2 regions of the Mesorhizobium sp. WSM4814 genome follow, and region 1 is predicted to be linked to the other one. Evidence: predicted binding sites of a transcription regulator. Region 1 holds the regulator's gene; the other holds the start of a gene.
What was found. Region 1 encodes LexA, which represses DNA repair genes until DNA is damaged. Its sites were predicted from a motif close to TGTTCNNNNTGTGTTCNG; they were not measured.
Positions count from the first base shown of each region.

Region 1 (7,190 bases):
CCGCCATTCAACGCGTCGGCCATGGACGGCTATGCCGTGCGGGCCGACGATGTCGCGTCCGTGCCCGCGAGACTTTCGGTGATCGGCATGGCGCCGGCCGGACGAGGCTTTGCCGGAACAGTCGGCCCGGCGCAGGCCGTGCGCATCTTCACCGGCGCGCCGCTTCCTGCAGGCGCCGACACCATCGTCATCCAGGAGAATGTCCGCGACCTCGGCGGCGGCATGGTCGAAGTGACCGCGCCCACGGTTGAAGGCCGCAACATCCGCCGCCTCGGGCTCGATTTCTCGAAGGGCGACGCGCTGCTGGAGAAAGGCCGCCTGCTTGATCCGGCGGCATTGTCGCTGGCGGCGTCGGCCAACCACCAGCAGGTCCGCGTGGTGAAACGGCCGCTGGTCGCCATCATCGCCACCGGCGACGAATTGCTGCCGCCGGGCAGCGACCTTGGCCCCGACCAGATCATCTCCTCCAATGCGTATGGCGTCGCCGCCGCGGCCCGCTCGGTCGGCGCCAGCGCACTCGATCTCGGCATCGCCCCCGACCGCAAGGAGGCGATCGCCGCGCTGGTGACAAAAGCCGTCGACGCAGGCGCGGACGTCATCGTCACGCTGGGCGGCGCCTCGGTCGGGGACCATGACCTCGTCCATGACGTGCTGACCGGCGAAGGCATGGCGCTTGATTTCTGGAAAATCGCCATGCGGCCCGGCAAGCCACTGATGTTCGGGCGGCTGGGCGCCATCCGCTGCATCGGCCTGCCCGGCAATCCGGTGGCCAGCCTGGTCTGCACGCAGCTCTTTCTGAAGCCGCTGCTGGCGCGGCTCGGCGGCCGCGCCTTCCGCCAGGACATGCGTCAGGCGCGGCTCGGCGCCGCCATGCCGGCCAACGATCTCAGGCAGGACTATGTACGCGCGGTGGTGAAGGAAGAAGCCGGCACGCTTGAGGCAACGCCGTTCAGTATCCAGGATTCCTCGATGCTCAGAATGCTGGCCGACGCCAACGGACTGGTCGTGCGCGAGCCATTCGCTCCCGCAGCCGCAGCGGGCGCCGCCTGCAGCGTGCTGATGCTACGCTGAACAAAACGTCAACACATTCATTAAACTTTAAATGGTTGCGGAACACAACTGGAACAGATAGTGTTTGTTCTGGGTTTGTTTTTCTGATTCTGTTGGGGGTCGCGATGCTGACACGCAAACAACATGAACTGCTGATGTTCATTCACGAACGACTGAAGGAAAGCGGCATTCCGCCCTCGTTCGACGAGATGAAGGAAGCGCTCGACCTCGCCTCCAAATCGGGGATCCACCGGCTGATCACGGCGCTGGAGGAACGCGGTTTCATTCGCCGCCTGCCCAACCGCGCCCGCGCGCTGGAGGTGCTGCGGCTGCCCGATTCGATCGCGCCGGGCCTCAATGCGGCGCGCAAATTCTCGCCGAGCGTCATTCAAGGCAGCCTTGGCCAGGGCGGGCTTGGACAGGGCGGCCTCGGACGGCAGATCAAGCCGGCGCCTTCGCGCATGCGTGCCGCCGGCAATGACGACGACGTCGTTGCCACCGTCTCCATACCGGTGATGGGCCGCATCGCTGCCGGTGTGCCGATCGACGCCATCCAGCACCAGACGCATTCGATCTCGGTGCCACCGGACATGATCACCGGCGGCACGCACTACGCGCTGGAGGTCAAGGGTGATTCGATGATCGAGGCCGGCATCTTCGACGGCGACACGGTCATCATCCGCAACGCCGACACCGCGCAGCCTGGCGAGATCATTGTCGCTCTGGTCGACGAGGAGGAAGCGACGCTGAAACGATTCCGCCGCAAAGGTGCCTCGATCGCACTGGAAGCCGCCAATCCGGCCTACGAGACGCGCATCTTCGGGCCGGACCGGGTCAAGGTGCAGGGCAAGCTCGTCGGACTGATCCGGCGTTACTGAAGGGCAGGCTTCTGGGGTTTCTCGGCCCTGCGGTATGGCGGCAGGCCCCTCGCCTCGCGCGAAAATCGCCGCTGCTCATGCCAGGGCCTGTATGGCTGTCTGACGGCAAAACGGATTTCTGCGCGCGTCGTCGCCGATAGCGGATCGAAGAAGACGGCGGCACTGCCCATGCGAGCGAGCTGCCGTTTGGTGACGACGAGAACCAGCGGGTTGCGGCAGGGTTTGTAATAGGCTGTGGCGTCGTCGATGACGATCAAATCCGCAAAGGCACAGGCCGGCCGCGCGGTTTTGCGGTTGTCGGCGAGCGCAATGAGCGCGCCGGACGGATGCCGGGCCAAGCACAGGCCGGCAGTGCAGGTGAAAGGCGCTCCCGGCGGCAGGTCGGCCGGGTCGGCGATGTCGAACTGCACATCTCCTTTTTCGAATGTCTCCGGCTCGACGATCGTTGTTGAAACCAGCGCATGTTTCCAGTTGTCGGTGGTGAATTCGTTCGAACGCATCCGGTTGACGGCAAGTTCGCCGCCGCCGATCGGCAGCGCCACCAGGTGCGCATCCTCCGAGATCAGCACGTCGGGGGTGCGCGTCTCGGAAATCGTCAGCAGGCCGGCGAGCGCAAAGGGAAGTGCGGCAAGCCGCAGCCACGTCGTCGCCATCGTGGCGATGACCAGGGCGACCGTCACCAGCAGAACCGATTGCAACGAAATCAGTCCGACTGCATCGATCGGCGAACGCTCCGAGATCCATCCCGAAATTGCGATCATCGCCGTCAGGCCCTTGCCCATCATGTAGAGGAAGGGGCCGTCGAGGCCGAAAGGCATTGACAGGGCGCTGAGGACGGCCAGGAACATGACGATCGTGACGATCGGCATGACGGCCAGATTGGCGAACAGGCTGAGCGGCGAGACGCGCTGGAAGTGCCAGATGGCGAAGAGCGCGGTGGCGCTGCCGGCAATGATGGAGGTCATTGCGATGGTGCCTGCCCCGGCGACGACCTTGCGCGTGACGAAAGCGGCCGGTGACCGTCGCTGTCGCGGCGCCTTGGCCTTGTCGGCACGATAGTCGGACCAACCGGCATAGGCGCCCACGAGAGCCGCAGTCGCGGCGAACGACATCTGGAAGCTTGCGCCGACCACCTCGTGCGGCGACACGACGATAACGGCGATGGCCGAAATCGCCAGGTTGCGCATGGTGAGTGCCGCCCGGTCGAACAGCACGGCGACAAGCATTACCGCCAGCATGATGAAGCTGCGTTCAGCCGCGACCACGATACCGGAAAAGATCAGATAGGCAGCGATGGAGACGAGTGCGGCAGCAGCCGCATATTTCTTGACCGGCCGGCGCGACGAAAAGTCGGGAAACAGCGCAAAGGCGCCGCGCAGCAATCCCATGACGGTGCCGGCGACAAGCGCCATGTGCAGGCCGGAAATGGAGATGATGTGGTAGATGCCGGTGCGCCGCATCGATTCGTTTATCTCTTCGGGGATGCCGGCACGCACGCCGACGATCAACGCAGCGGCAATCTCCCCCTCGGCACCACCGATGCTGTCCCTGATATGGTCGGCGATGGTTTCGCGCGCCTTCTCGATCGACGAAGAAAGGCGTGCGGATAACGGTGCATCTTCGGAGACGACGATCTTTGGACTGCCGAGGAAAAAGCCACTGGCACCGATACCGGCGAAATAGCTGTCGAAGGAGAAGTCAAAGCTGTCCGGTCTGACCGGGCCAGTTGGAGGCAGAAGCCTCACATAGCCGGTTGCCACCGAGCCTGCGGTCATCTCAGCGGGAATCTTGCGTGCCGACACCCTGACACGTTCGGGTGCATAACGCAGTGTCGGCCGGGCGGTCGACATCACGTCGATGGTCAGCCTGATCCGGCCGTTCGCCATCTGGTCGAGCCTGACCACACGGCCGGTCAGCCGGGTCTGGATTTCCGAACCGAGCATCTTCGTTCCGGCGCGCCAGGTTTCAACCTTGGCGGCGAGCACACCAAGCGCGCACAGCAACGCTGCCATGAAGCACAGATGCGTTTTGCGGCGTGAGCGCGTGACGGCCGCACACAATGCCGTGAGGACCACGACGGCGACGGGCTGGGCAAAGTCCGGTTCGACGGCAAGCGAAAAATAGACGATCACCCCGCATGCCAGAAAAACCGGCACCAGCAGGAAGGCGACGCCGCGGTCGAGTTCCAGGCCGGCTGCCGAGGCCACGCTGTTGCGGACACCGGATGGTGAAAGATGGCTGAGCTGTCGGCGAAAACGAATGACAGGGCCGGGTGCTGGAGCCGGTATCGGCGCCGAGCGATCCGGCGAAAGAGGCTGGATGCCCGGCGGCGACGCAGGCAGCGAAACGGGTAGCGGCTCAGCGTGAGGAACGTCGGCGAACAGCGATCGTTCGCTGACGCTTGCGTTCGCGCCCTCGCTCTCGTCCACGCCGCGGCCTGGTCCAGCCATAGGGTTCGCCCCTTGCGCCCTTGACCTCCTATGCTACATGAACGCGCAACGCGCGAAAGTCCGCGCAGCCACATCCGTTTCCTGCGCTTGCCCCGAGAGTTCCATGTCCGACAAGGTCGTCACCCGTTTTGCCCCTTCGCCCACCGGATTCCTGCATATTGGCGGGGCGCGCACGGCGCTGTTCAACTGGCTGTATGCGAAACACACCGGCGGCAGGATGCTGCTGCGCATCGAGGACACCGATCGCGAGCGTTCGACCGATGCGGCAACCGCTGCCATCCTCGATGGGCTCTCCTGGCTCGGCCTCACCTGGGACGGCGAGCCGGTATCGCAGTTCGAGCGCGCGCCGCGCCACCGCGCGGTCGCCGAGGAGCTGGTGCGCCTCGGCAAAGCCTATTACTGCTATGCGGCGCCCGCTGAGTTGGAGGCAATGCGCGAGAGTGCGCGGGCCAAGGGCTTGCCTCCCCGCTATGACGGCCGCTGGCGCGACCGCGACCCGTCAGAGGCGCCGGTTGGCGCCAGGGGCGCGATCCGCATCAAGGCGCCGGCCGAAGGCGAGACGGTGGTGCATGACCGCGTGCAGGGCGAAGTCCGCTTCCCCAACAAGGACCTCGACGATTTCATCATCCTACGCTCGGACGGCAACCCGACCTATATGCATGCCGTCGTCGTCGACGACCACGACATGGGCATCACCCACATCATCCGCGGCGACGACCATCTGACCAATGCCGCCCGCCAGATGGTGATCTATCGAGCCTTGGGCTGGGAGGTGCCGTCAATGGCGCATATCCCGCTGATCCATGGCGCCGACGGCGCCAAGCTGTCGAAGCGGCACGGCGCCCTCGGCGTCGAAGCCTATCGCGCCATGGGCTATCTGCCCGAGGCACTGCTCAACTACCTGGCGCGGCTCGGCTGGAGCCACGGCGACGACGAGGTCATGTCGATCGCCGACATGATTGCGTGGTTCGACATCGGCGATGTCAACAAGGGGGCCGCCCGCTTCGACTTCGCCAAGCTCGAGGCGCTGAACGGCGTGCATATGCGGCGCATGAACGACGCCGAATTGCTCGATATCTTCATCAACACCTTGCCCTATCTCGAAGGCGGCCCGGCGATCGCAGCGCGCCTCGACGACACACGCAAGGCGCAGTTGCTGGCCGCCCTGCCCGGCTTGAAGGAGCGCGCCAAGACGCTGGTCGAGCTGGTTGACGGTGCCGCCTTCCTGTTTGCCGAGCGGCCGCTGCCGATCGACGAGAAGGCGGCGGCGCTGCTCGGCGGTGAGGCGCGCGAGATCCTGCGGGGCGCCCATGCGGCGCTGAAGGCGATTTCAGGGGATTGGACGGCCGCAGCGGCCGAAGCGGCGATCCGCCAATATGCGCTCGCCGGCGGCCATAAGCTTGGCGCTGTGGCCCAACCTCTGCGCGCGGCGCTCACCGGCAAGAGCACCTCGCCCGGCGTGTTCGACGTGCTTGCCGTGCTTGGCCGCGAGGAAAGCCTGGCGCGCGTCGCGGATCAAATCGATTAGCAAAACTGGCCCAAGAAGATTGGCATTGAAAGGTGGGTTTCGCAGTGCAACATTAGGTCTTGGCCCAATTTGGCACGCAATCCAATTGCGGGCGCAAACGCGCGAACTCCGATACTTTCGACGTGTTGCGTTGCAGAAATTTTGCCTTTGCCGACATGAGAAAACAAAAAGGAGTTTGCAATGTCCGAAGCTGCGACAAAAATGGAATTTGGCGGCAAAACCCACGCGTCGACCGCGAAACTTGAATTCGGCGGCAAAACCCACGAACTCAAGGTGCGAAGCGGCTCGGTCGGACCTGACGTCATCGATATCGGCGCGCTTTACAGCACCACCGGGGCCTTCACCTACGATCCCGGCTTCACCTCGACAGCAAGTTGCGAGTCGGAAATCACCTTCATCGATGGCGATGCCGGCATCCTTTTGCATCGCGGTTATCCGATCGACCAGTTGGCCGAGCACGGCGACTTCCTCGAAGTCTGTTATCTCCTGCTCTACGGCGAACTGCCGACCAAGGCGCAGAAAGACGATTTCGACTACCGGGTGACGCGCCACACCATGGTGCACGAGCAGATGTCGCGCTTCTTCACCGGCTTTCGCCGCGACGCCCACCCGATGGCGGTGATGTGCGGCGTGGTCGGTGCGCTGTCAGCTTTCTATCACGATTCCACCGACATCTCGGACCCTTACCAGCGCATGGTCGCATCGATGCGGCTGATCGCCAAGATGCCGACGATCGCGGCGATGGCTTACAAATACCACATCGGCCAGCCCTTCATTTACCCGAAGAACGAGCTGAATTTCGCGGCCAACTTCCTGCATATGTGCTTTGCCGTGCCGTGCGAGGAATACAAGATCAACCCGGTGCTGGCGCGTGCGATGGAGCGCATCTTCATCCTGCACGCCGATCACGAGCAGAACGCCTCGACCTCGACCGTTCGCCTCGCCGGCTCGTCCGGCGCCAATCCGTTCGCCTGCATCGCCGCCGGCATCGCCTGCCTGTGGGGACCGGCCCATGGCGGCGCCAACGAGGCAGCCTTGAACATGCTGGGCGAGATCGGCCAAGTCGACCACATCCCGGAGTTCATCGCCCGCGCCAAGGATAAGAACGATCCGTTCCGATTGATGGGCTTTGGCCACCGCGTCTACAAAAACTACGATCCGCGCGCCAAGATCATGCAGAAGACCGCACATGAGGTCTTGGGCGAACTCGGCATCAAGGACGATCCGCTGCTCGACATCGCCATGGAACTGGAAAGGATCGCTCTGACCGATTCCTATTTCATC
Region 1 is NZ_JBVVQT010000029.1:298-7,487, reverse strand. Features, by position in the region: gene AC0L2V_RS28645 (molybdopterin molybdotransferase MoeA) at 1-1,071, shown strand, start outside; gene lexA (transcriptional repressor LexA) at 1,176-1,928, shown strand; gene AC0L2V_RS28635 (ComEC/Rec2 family competence protein) at 1,922-4,378, opposite strand; gene gltX (glutamate--tRNA ligase) at 4,482-5,906, shown strand; gene gltA (citrate synthase) at 6,087-7,190, shown strand, end outside.

Region 2 (7,190 bases), on a different contig from region 1:
AGCCGGTGGATCTCGTCGATGAACAGCACGTCGCGGTCTTCGAGATTGGTGAGCAGTGCTGCGAGATCGCCGGCCTTGGCGATGACCGGACCGGAGGTCGAGCGGAAATTGACGCCGAGCTCGCGTGCCATGATCTGCGCCAGCGTCGTCTTGCCGAGGCCGGGCGGCCCGACGAACAGCACATGGTCGAGCGCCTCGCTGCGGCCCTTGGCTGCCTCGATGAACACTTTGAGATTGGCCCGCACCGCCGCCTGGCCGACGAAATCACCGAGCGTCTGCGGACGCAAGGTCTGCTCGGCGTCCTCGCCGCGCTTGTCGGGAGCAATGAGGCGTGGCGAAAGGCTCATCAGGCGCGCCCACTTCCATCGCGATCGCCGGCGGCGTGGCGACCGACGACATCCCCTAGCGCGGCGTCGATTTCCTCCAGCGTGGCAGGCCCGCCGGGCGGATTGCCCAGAAATCCGGCAAGGTCGGCAAATCTAAGATTGCGCGGCGTTCCTATCAGAAGACCGTCCATGACCGTCCACGCAACCGTATCGCCCGCCTTGAGCGACAACGCGTCCCGGACTTTCTTTGGAATCGTAAGCTGCCCCCTGGAGGTCAAGCCCGCATATCTGCCCATGCTCTTGTTCCTAGTCGGAATTTATTTCTCGGGCAACGGTCTCACCGCGCCAGTTCCTTCAGCCCGAAGCGGATCAGCTTCGACGCATCCGCATCCTCGCCGGCGCTTTTCAGCGCCGCCGCCACCGCATTGGCGGCGGTATCGCGCGAATAGCCGAGATTGACCAGCGCCGAGACGGCGTCGGTGATCGGCGCCGGCGCGACGCCTTCGCCAAGCTCCTGCTTCAGGCCGATGGTGCCGGAGGCAGCGCCTGCAAAGGCCGGCGCCTTGTTCTTCAGTTCGGTGACGATGCGCTCGGCCACCTTCTTGCCGACGCCGGGCGCGCGGCTGACCATGGCAATATCACGCAGCGCGATGGCATTGGCGAGATCGGCCGGCGCCAGCGTCGAGAGAATAGCCAGCGCCACCTTGGCGCCGACGCCCTGCACATTGCTCATCAGCAGCCGGAACCATTCGCGCTCCAGAACCGACTGGAAACCGTACAGCCTCAACATGTCTTCGCGGACATAGGTCTCGATGAACAGCACCACCGCCTCGCCGGGGGCCGGCAAGGCGGCCAGCGTGCGCGTCGAGCAGTGGGCGACATAGCCGACGCCGTGCACGTCGACGATGCAGAAATCCTCATCGATCTCGTCCAGCGTGCCTTTTAGCTTGCCGATCATGTGTGGTCCTTCATGCCAGCGCCGCCAACCTGTAGACAACACTCTGCCGATGATGCGCGTGGCAGATGGCAATGGCCAGCGCGTCGGCGGCATCGTCGGTGTCGAACGTCGCCTTCGGCATCAGCACCTTGACCATCATGTGGATCTGCTTCTTGTCGCCATGGCCGACGCCGATCACCGCCTTCTTGACGGCGTTGGGCGCATATTCGGCAACGACCAGGCCGGCCAGCGCCGGCACCAGCATGGCGATGCCGCGCGCCTGGCCGAGCTTCAGGGTCGCGGCCGCATCCTTGTTGACGAATGTCTGCTCGACGGCCGCCTCGTGCGGCATGGCGGCGTGCAGGATCTCGGCAAGCCCGTCATGCAACTGGCAAAGCCGTGTCGCCAGAGCCGCCTTGTCGTCTGAACGCACGGTGCCGGAGGCGACGAAGCGCAGCGAGTTGCCGAGGCTTTCGACGATGCCCCAGCCGGTGCGCCTCAGCCCCGGATCGATGCCGATAATGCGAATCGTTTCCCCCATCCGCCAAGTCTACCCGTGGCGGACAGCGATGCCAGCGAAATGTGAACAAACCAGAAACAGGTTCTGCTGCGTCCCACAGGCTGTTTGAGAGGTCGTTCTGACGAGACAGACGGCGTGGTTTGCGAGAACCGAAGCGGAGCGGACATTTGGGTCCGTGAGCCGCGCGTAGATCCCCTCGCTTCAATTCCGATGTCGTAGCGCATCGACGATGACCTTGAACGCGGGAAGATTTTGACGACGGCTCGGATAGTAGAGGAAATAGCCTTCAAAAAGCGGCGACCAATCGTCCAGAAGCTGAACCAGCTTGCCACGTGCGATGTGCTGCTCGACGATGTTCTCCGGGACGTAGGCAACGCCGTATCCACTGGCCGCCGCATCGATCATGGCATAAGTATTATTGAAGGTCAGTTGACCGTTCACTCGAACGCGGAGCGCCTGCCCATCCTTCTCGAACTCCCAGGCGTAAAGGCCGCCGGCGCTTTCATGACGCATGTTGATACAGAGATGCCGAATCAGTTCTTGCGGGTGCTCGGGCACACCATGCGCGGCGAGATAGGCAGGCGAAGCAATGGCTACCAGACGCCAGTCGGGACCGATGCGCACCGCGATCATATCCTTCTCAACGCTCTCTCCAATCCGGACGCCGGCGTCGAAGCCTTCCTCAACGATGTTGCGGAAGGTGCTGTCCAGGATCAGTTCGACGCTGATATCGGGATAGGCGACAAGCACCGGCTTGAGCTTGGGCCAGACCACGCTTTCGAGTGCATGGTCGGACAGGGTCAGCCTGATCGAGCCTGACGGCTTGTCGCGGAGCGCCGTCAGCGCCGCGATCTCGTCGTCGATTTCGGCGATGCGCGGCGCAATTGTCTGCAGCAGCCGTTCGCCCGCGATCGTCGTTGCGACGTTGCGCGTGGTGCGGGTCAGCAGGCGGATGCCCATGCGCGCTTCGAGCTGCTTGATTGTATGGCTGAGCGTCGATTGCGCCACGCCCAGCTTTGCCGCAGCCCTGGTGAAGCTGCGCTCCTCGGCGACAGCCTGGAACCAGGTCAGTTGGTTGAGGTCGGTCCTGCTCATGAGGCTCCTTCCGCCGTCCCGGGCTCAGATTATTCGACCCGGTCGATAAGTCCATTCCGATTTCGACGGCTACTCGACTTATTCCAAAGCCATTAGGTTGCGCTCTGGGGAGCGACGAATACCCCGATGTCGGTGATCTGGATGACATGGATGCCGCAAAATGCGGACGATGCGCCGAGGCCACCGGCAGCCTGATGGTTGCGGCGATCCAGGCTTCGATCCTTCTGGGCGCGGTCGTCGGAGGGGTGCTGACGATCTCCGCCACGTTCGTCGGCAGCGTGATTCTGGCTGGCATCGGAATCATGCTGATCGGAAATGGGCGGCGTCTGCTCAAGCCCCGAAGAGGACTGGCCAAGGCAGCGAGTGGCTCAACTCCAAGCCAAACTTACAGGAGATCAGAAGTGACCGCGAATAGCCCTGATACGAAAACGTCAGTGCGTGAAATCCACCGGCGCGAGCTTTTGAAGCTGACCGGTGCCGGCGTCGCCACCTTCAGTGCGGCGCCTCTCTTCAACCTTCCCTTCGCAAAGGCTCAACACATGTCAAACGGTGCAAACAATTTCTATACCAGCGGTCAGGTGACTCTCGAAAAGGTCGCCTTCAAAAGCCAATATCAGGCAAATGTCGCCGGGAATCTGCTCCTTCCCAAGAATCTCGACCGCGCAGTGCGGCATCCGGCTATCGTCGTCGGCCATCCCATGGGCGCGGTGAAGGAACAGAGCGCGACCCTCTACGCCACGAAGATGGCCGAGCAGGGCTTCGTCGCCATGGCGATCGACCTGCCCTTCTGGGGCGAGAGCGAGGGCGAAGCTCGCCAGATCGTTTCGCCGGATGTCTATGCCGAGGCGTTCAGCGCGGCGGTGGACTTCCTCGGGACACGCGAGTTCGTGGACCGCAACCGCATTGGCGCGATCGGCGTCTGCGGCAGCGGCAGCTTCGTCATCAGCGCCGCCAAGATCGACCCGCGCATGCGCGCCATCGCCACGGTCAGCATGTATGACATGGGCGCGGCGAACCGGAACGCACTCAATCACTCGCTAAGCGTCGAGCAACGAAAGCAGATCATCGCGGCGGCCGCCGAGCAGCGCTACTCCGAATTCGACGGCGGCCAGATCCAGTATACGGGCGGAACTGATCTCGAACTGACCGCGTCGACGCATCCCATCCAGCGTGAGTTCTACGATTTCTATCGGACACCCCGTGGCGAGTATACCCCGGCGGGTGTCTCCGACCAGATAACGACCAAGCCGACGCTGACCAGCAACGTCAAGTTCATGAACTTCTATCCGTTCAACGACATCGAGACGATCTCGCCGCGCCCTATGCTGTTCATCAGCGGCGATCAGGCGCATTCGAAAGAGTTCAGCGAGGAAGCTTACAGACTGGCAGCCGAGCCGAAGGAACTGGTCTGGGTCCCGGGCGCCGGTCACGTCGACCTTTATGACCGTGTCGACCTCATTCCCTTCGAAAAGCTGACGCGCTTCTTCGGTCAGCATCTGGCCGCTTAACAGGGCCGTATCATCGAAGGATGCGGCCGTGGGCCAGAAACCATGGGCATGGCTGCGCCAATCGGGAGCCCTGAAATGACACGTGACGCCGCATGGCTTTCGCGCCGCAGCTTGCTGGCAGGTGCTGCCAGCTTCGCGTTTCCCTCTTTGGTGCGCGCTTCACAACCCCGGGCAAGGAAGGAGCACCAATGCGCCTGAGATTTGTTTTTACAGATCAGGACTTCACGGTGACGCTGGACGACAACCCTTCCGCGCGCGATCTGGTCTCGATGCTGCCGCTGGACCTGACGATCGACGACTATTCGTCCAACGAGAAGATCGCCTATCTGCCGCGCAAGCTCACCGAGGAAGGCAGCGGTCGCTTCGGGAACGAGGCAGTTGGCGATCTTTGCTACTACGCCCCTTGGGGCAATCTTGCGATGTTTCATGGTCCCTATCGGTCGTCGCGCGGCCTGCTCCGGCTCGGGCGCCTCGATCAGGGGCCAGCGCCGCTTCTGGTGCGCGGAGAGCATCCGCTGCGCGTCGAAATTCTTCCTGAGATCGGAAGGCTACCGCGCAATGGATGAACGCCGCCTCCCGCGCCCCACCTTACTGCAAGACGTTCAAATTTGAGCTTTCGCATTCATGTTTTGTCGAGCGTATCTCTTAGAGTCGCTTAAACCTTCTGCGCCGTAAGTTTTAGCCGTGCTGAATCGCCGTCAGCGCCGATGACGACGAAATAGGAGAACGCAATGGCTCGCAATCACGTTGAACGCCTTGAAGAGTTCAGGGAAATCCTGGTCGCGACTCGACGCGAAGGAGTCCGTAACGTGCACCATACCCGCGACGCAATGCGGGCAAGCGGCTTTCAGATCGGGGACAGCGACGGCTCCAGCTACGGAGCCAAGCTAAAGGAGCTCCAAGAGGAAATCGAGGCAGTCGATCGCGCCCTCGAAGACGAGAAACGGCTGGCCTTCGCCCTTGAAAGTGCGGCTCAACCCCGCCGACCAGTTAAGCCGAGAATCGTGAAGGGAACATAGAGTCCGCGACGGCCCTTGCTGCCCGTCGCGTGGATATGCCTGCGACATCGTGTCGGGCTCGTCGCCGCCGTGCTACAGAGCCGTGAACGTCATCCGTTGCCATCAAACGGGGCGGCCGAAGCCGCCCTCATCGTTGTCGATGCCGTCGCGACCCTCGCCAGCGGCGTTCTTCAGGTATCCGATCTGAAACGGATCGCGGTCGATGCGATCGTGCGACCGCGCCATTTCCGCAAGATCTTCTCCATCGCCTTGCCCCTGGCAAGCTCGTCGATCAGCTTGTCGAGATAGCGGATTTCCTTCATCAGCGGGTCTTCGATGTCTTCCACCCGGACACCGCAGATCACCCCCGTGATCAAATTCCGAGAAGGATTCAGTTGAGGCGCCTGATCAAAGAAATCCTTCAGGCTGGTTTTCTTCCCCAGCTGGGCGTCCAGCCGCTTCTGGGTGTAGCCCGTCAGCCAGCGGATGATCTCATCGACCTCGGCTTTGGTGCGGCCTTTCTTTTCTGCCTTGGCGACATAGTGCGGATAGACGCTGGCAAAGCTCATGGAATAGATTCGATGCTCGGTCATTGCACCCCCTTATGCGGGCTGGACCAGAGGTTTGAAACAGCGCCGCAGATGTTCGATGCTGTCGGCGTCAATTCTACCCGTGCTCGTCGCCTCGGCAATGCTTTGATCGCGTCGATCGCATCCTGCGACGAGTGGATCCGGACGTCGTTATTGATCTTGCCTTCAACGGATGACCGGTCGCGCTACTCGGGCACAGGTTTGGCTATCCTACCGGGCAATGCAAGATCCAGTGCCTGTCTAGCCTGCCACTGGGGAGTATGGGGACTAGTGAGCGCGTAAATGGCGCGTTTGCGCAATTATGCTCGAAACCAGCCCGGCGGCTTGCGGCCCCATTTCGGCCCAAACACGATTTGAGGATTGGCCCACAAAAGGACGCTCCTGGCGCTTAGCGGAGAATTATCGAGCAGTCTCTCAGCCGCGGGCGAAAGCCGTGTTGAGCAGCGTGATCTGATCGGAAACCGGATTGATGCGGCGGCCGGATGGAGCGGCCTCGGCCACGGCGCCGCCGTAGATTTCCTCGTCCATGCGACGCACCAGCGCCTGCAGGCGCAGCGAGCGGTCGATGAGGTCAAGAAAATCCTTGGGCAGTTCGACCCAGCCTGCGGCATCGTTGTTGGCGGAAGCGGTATCGAGACGCACCTTGGATTTTTCGGAAGCAACCTGATCGCGAGTCATCTCGCCGGAATTCGCGGCGCGCTGCAGAAGCAGCCATGAGGCGACCTGCATCAGCCTCGTGGTCAGTCGCATCGACTCGGCCGCATAGAGCGTCGCCGCCAGCCTGGACAGTTTCTTCGCCTCGGCCCGGCCCTTGCCGTCCAGATATTCGGCCGCCTGCTCGACCAGGCCCATGCCTTCCTGGTAGAGCGGCTTGAAGGATTGGGAGAAAACCCGGCGCTCCGCCAGCTTGATGGTTTTCGCGCTTCCCATCGAAGGATCGTTCATCGATACGCCCTGCACTTGCCTTACAGCCGGCCGAATCGGCGTCATCGCCGTCACGCCTGCACCCTATATGACCGAGGCTTGAAAATGCGCTTCGCCGCCGGTGAAGGCAAGCACATGTTTAACAAACGGTTAACGGCGGCGCAGCGGCACGGGCGACCGGCAATCCGAATCGCCGAAAAAAAAGAGCCGCGGATAAGGCGGCTCTCAGGAGTTTAACAGGGAGGCGTCAAACAAAGTGGCTCCAACCACTCGGTAAGAATCCAGATCACTG
Region 2 is NZ_JBVVQT010000016.1:130,911-138,100, forward strand. Features, by position in the region: gene ruvB (Holliday junction branch migration DNA helicase RuvB) at 1-347, opposite strand, end outside; gene AC0L2V_RS22500 (AbrB/MazE/SpoVT family DNA-binding domain-containing protein) at 347-622, opposite strand; gene ruvA (Holliday junction branch migration protein RuvA) at 664-1,284, opposite strand; gene ruvC (crossover junction endodeoxyribonuclease RuvC) at 1,295-1,804, opposite strand; gene AC0L2V_RS22515 (LysR family transcriptional regulator) at 1,985-2,878, opposite strand; gene AC0L2V_RS22520 (alpha/beta hydrolase) at 3,280-4,386, shown strand; partial or broken gene AC0L2V_RS22525 (cyclophilin-like fold protein) at 4,462-4,952, shown strand; gene AC0L2V_RS22530 (hypothetical protein) at 5,118-5,405, shown strand; gene AC0L2V_RS22535 (DUF2200 domain-containing protein) at 5,576-5,977, opposite strand; gene rcdA (protease adaptor protein RcdA) at 6,389-6,919, opposite strand.
Region 2: a site for LexA is predicted at 1,846-1,863, ahead of ruvC (crossover junction endodeoxyribonuclease RuvC). Genes of this name have one in related genera too.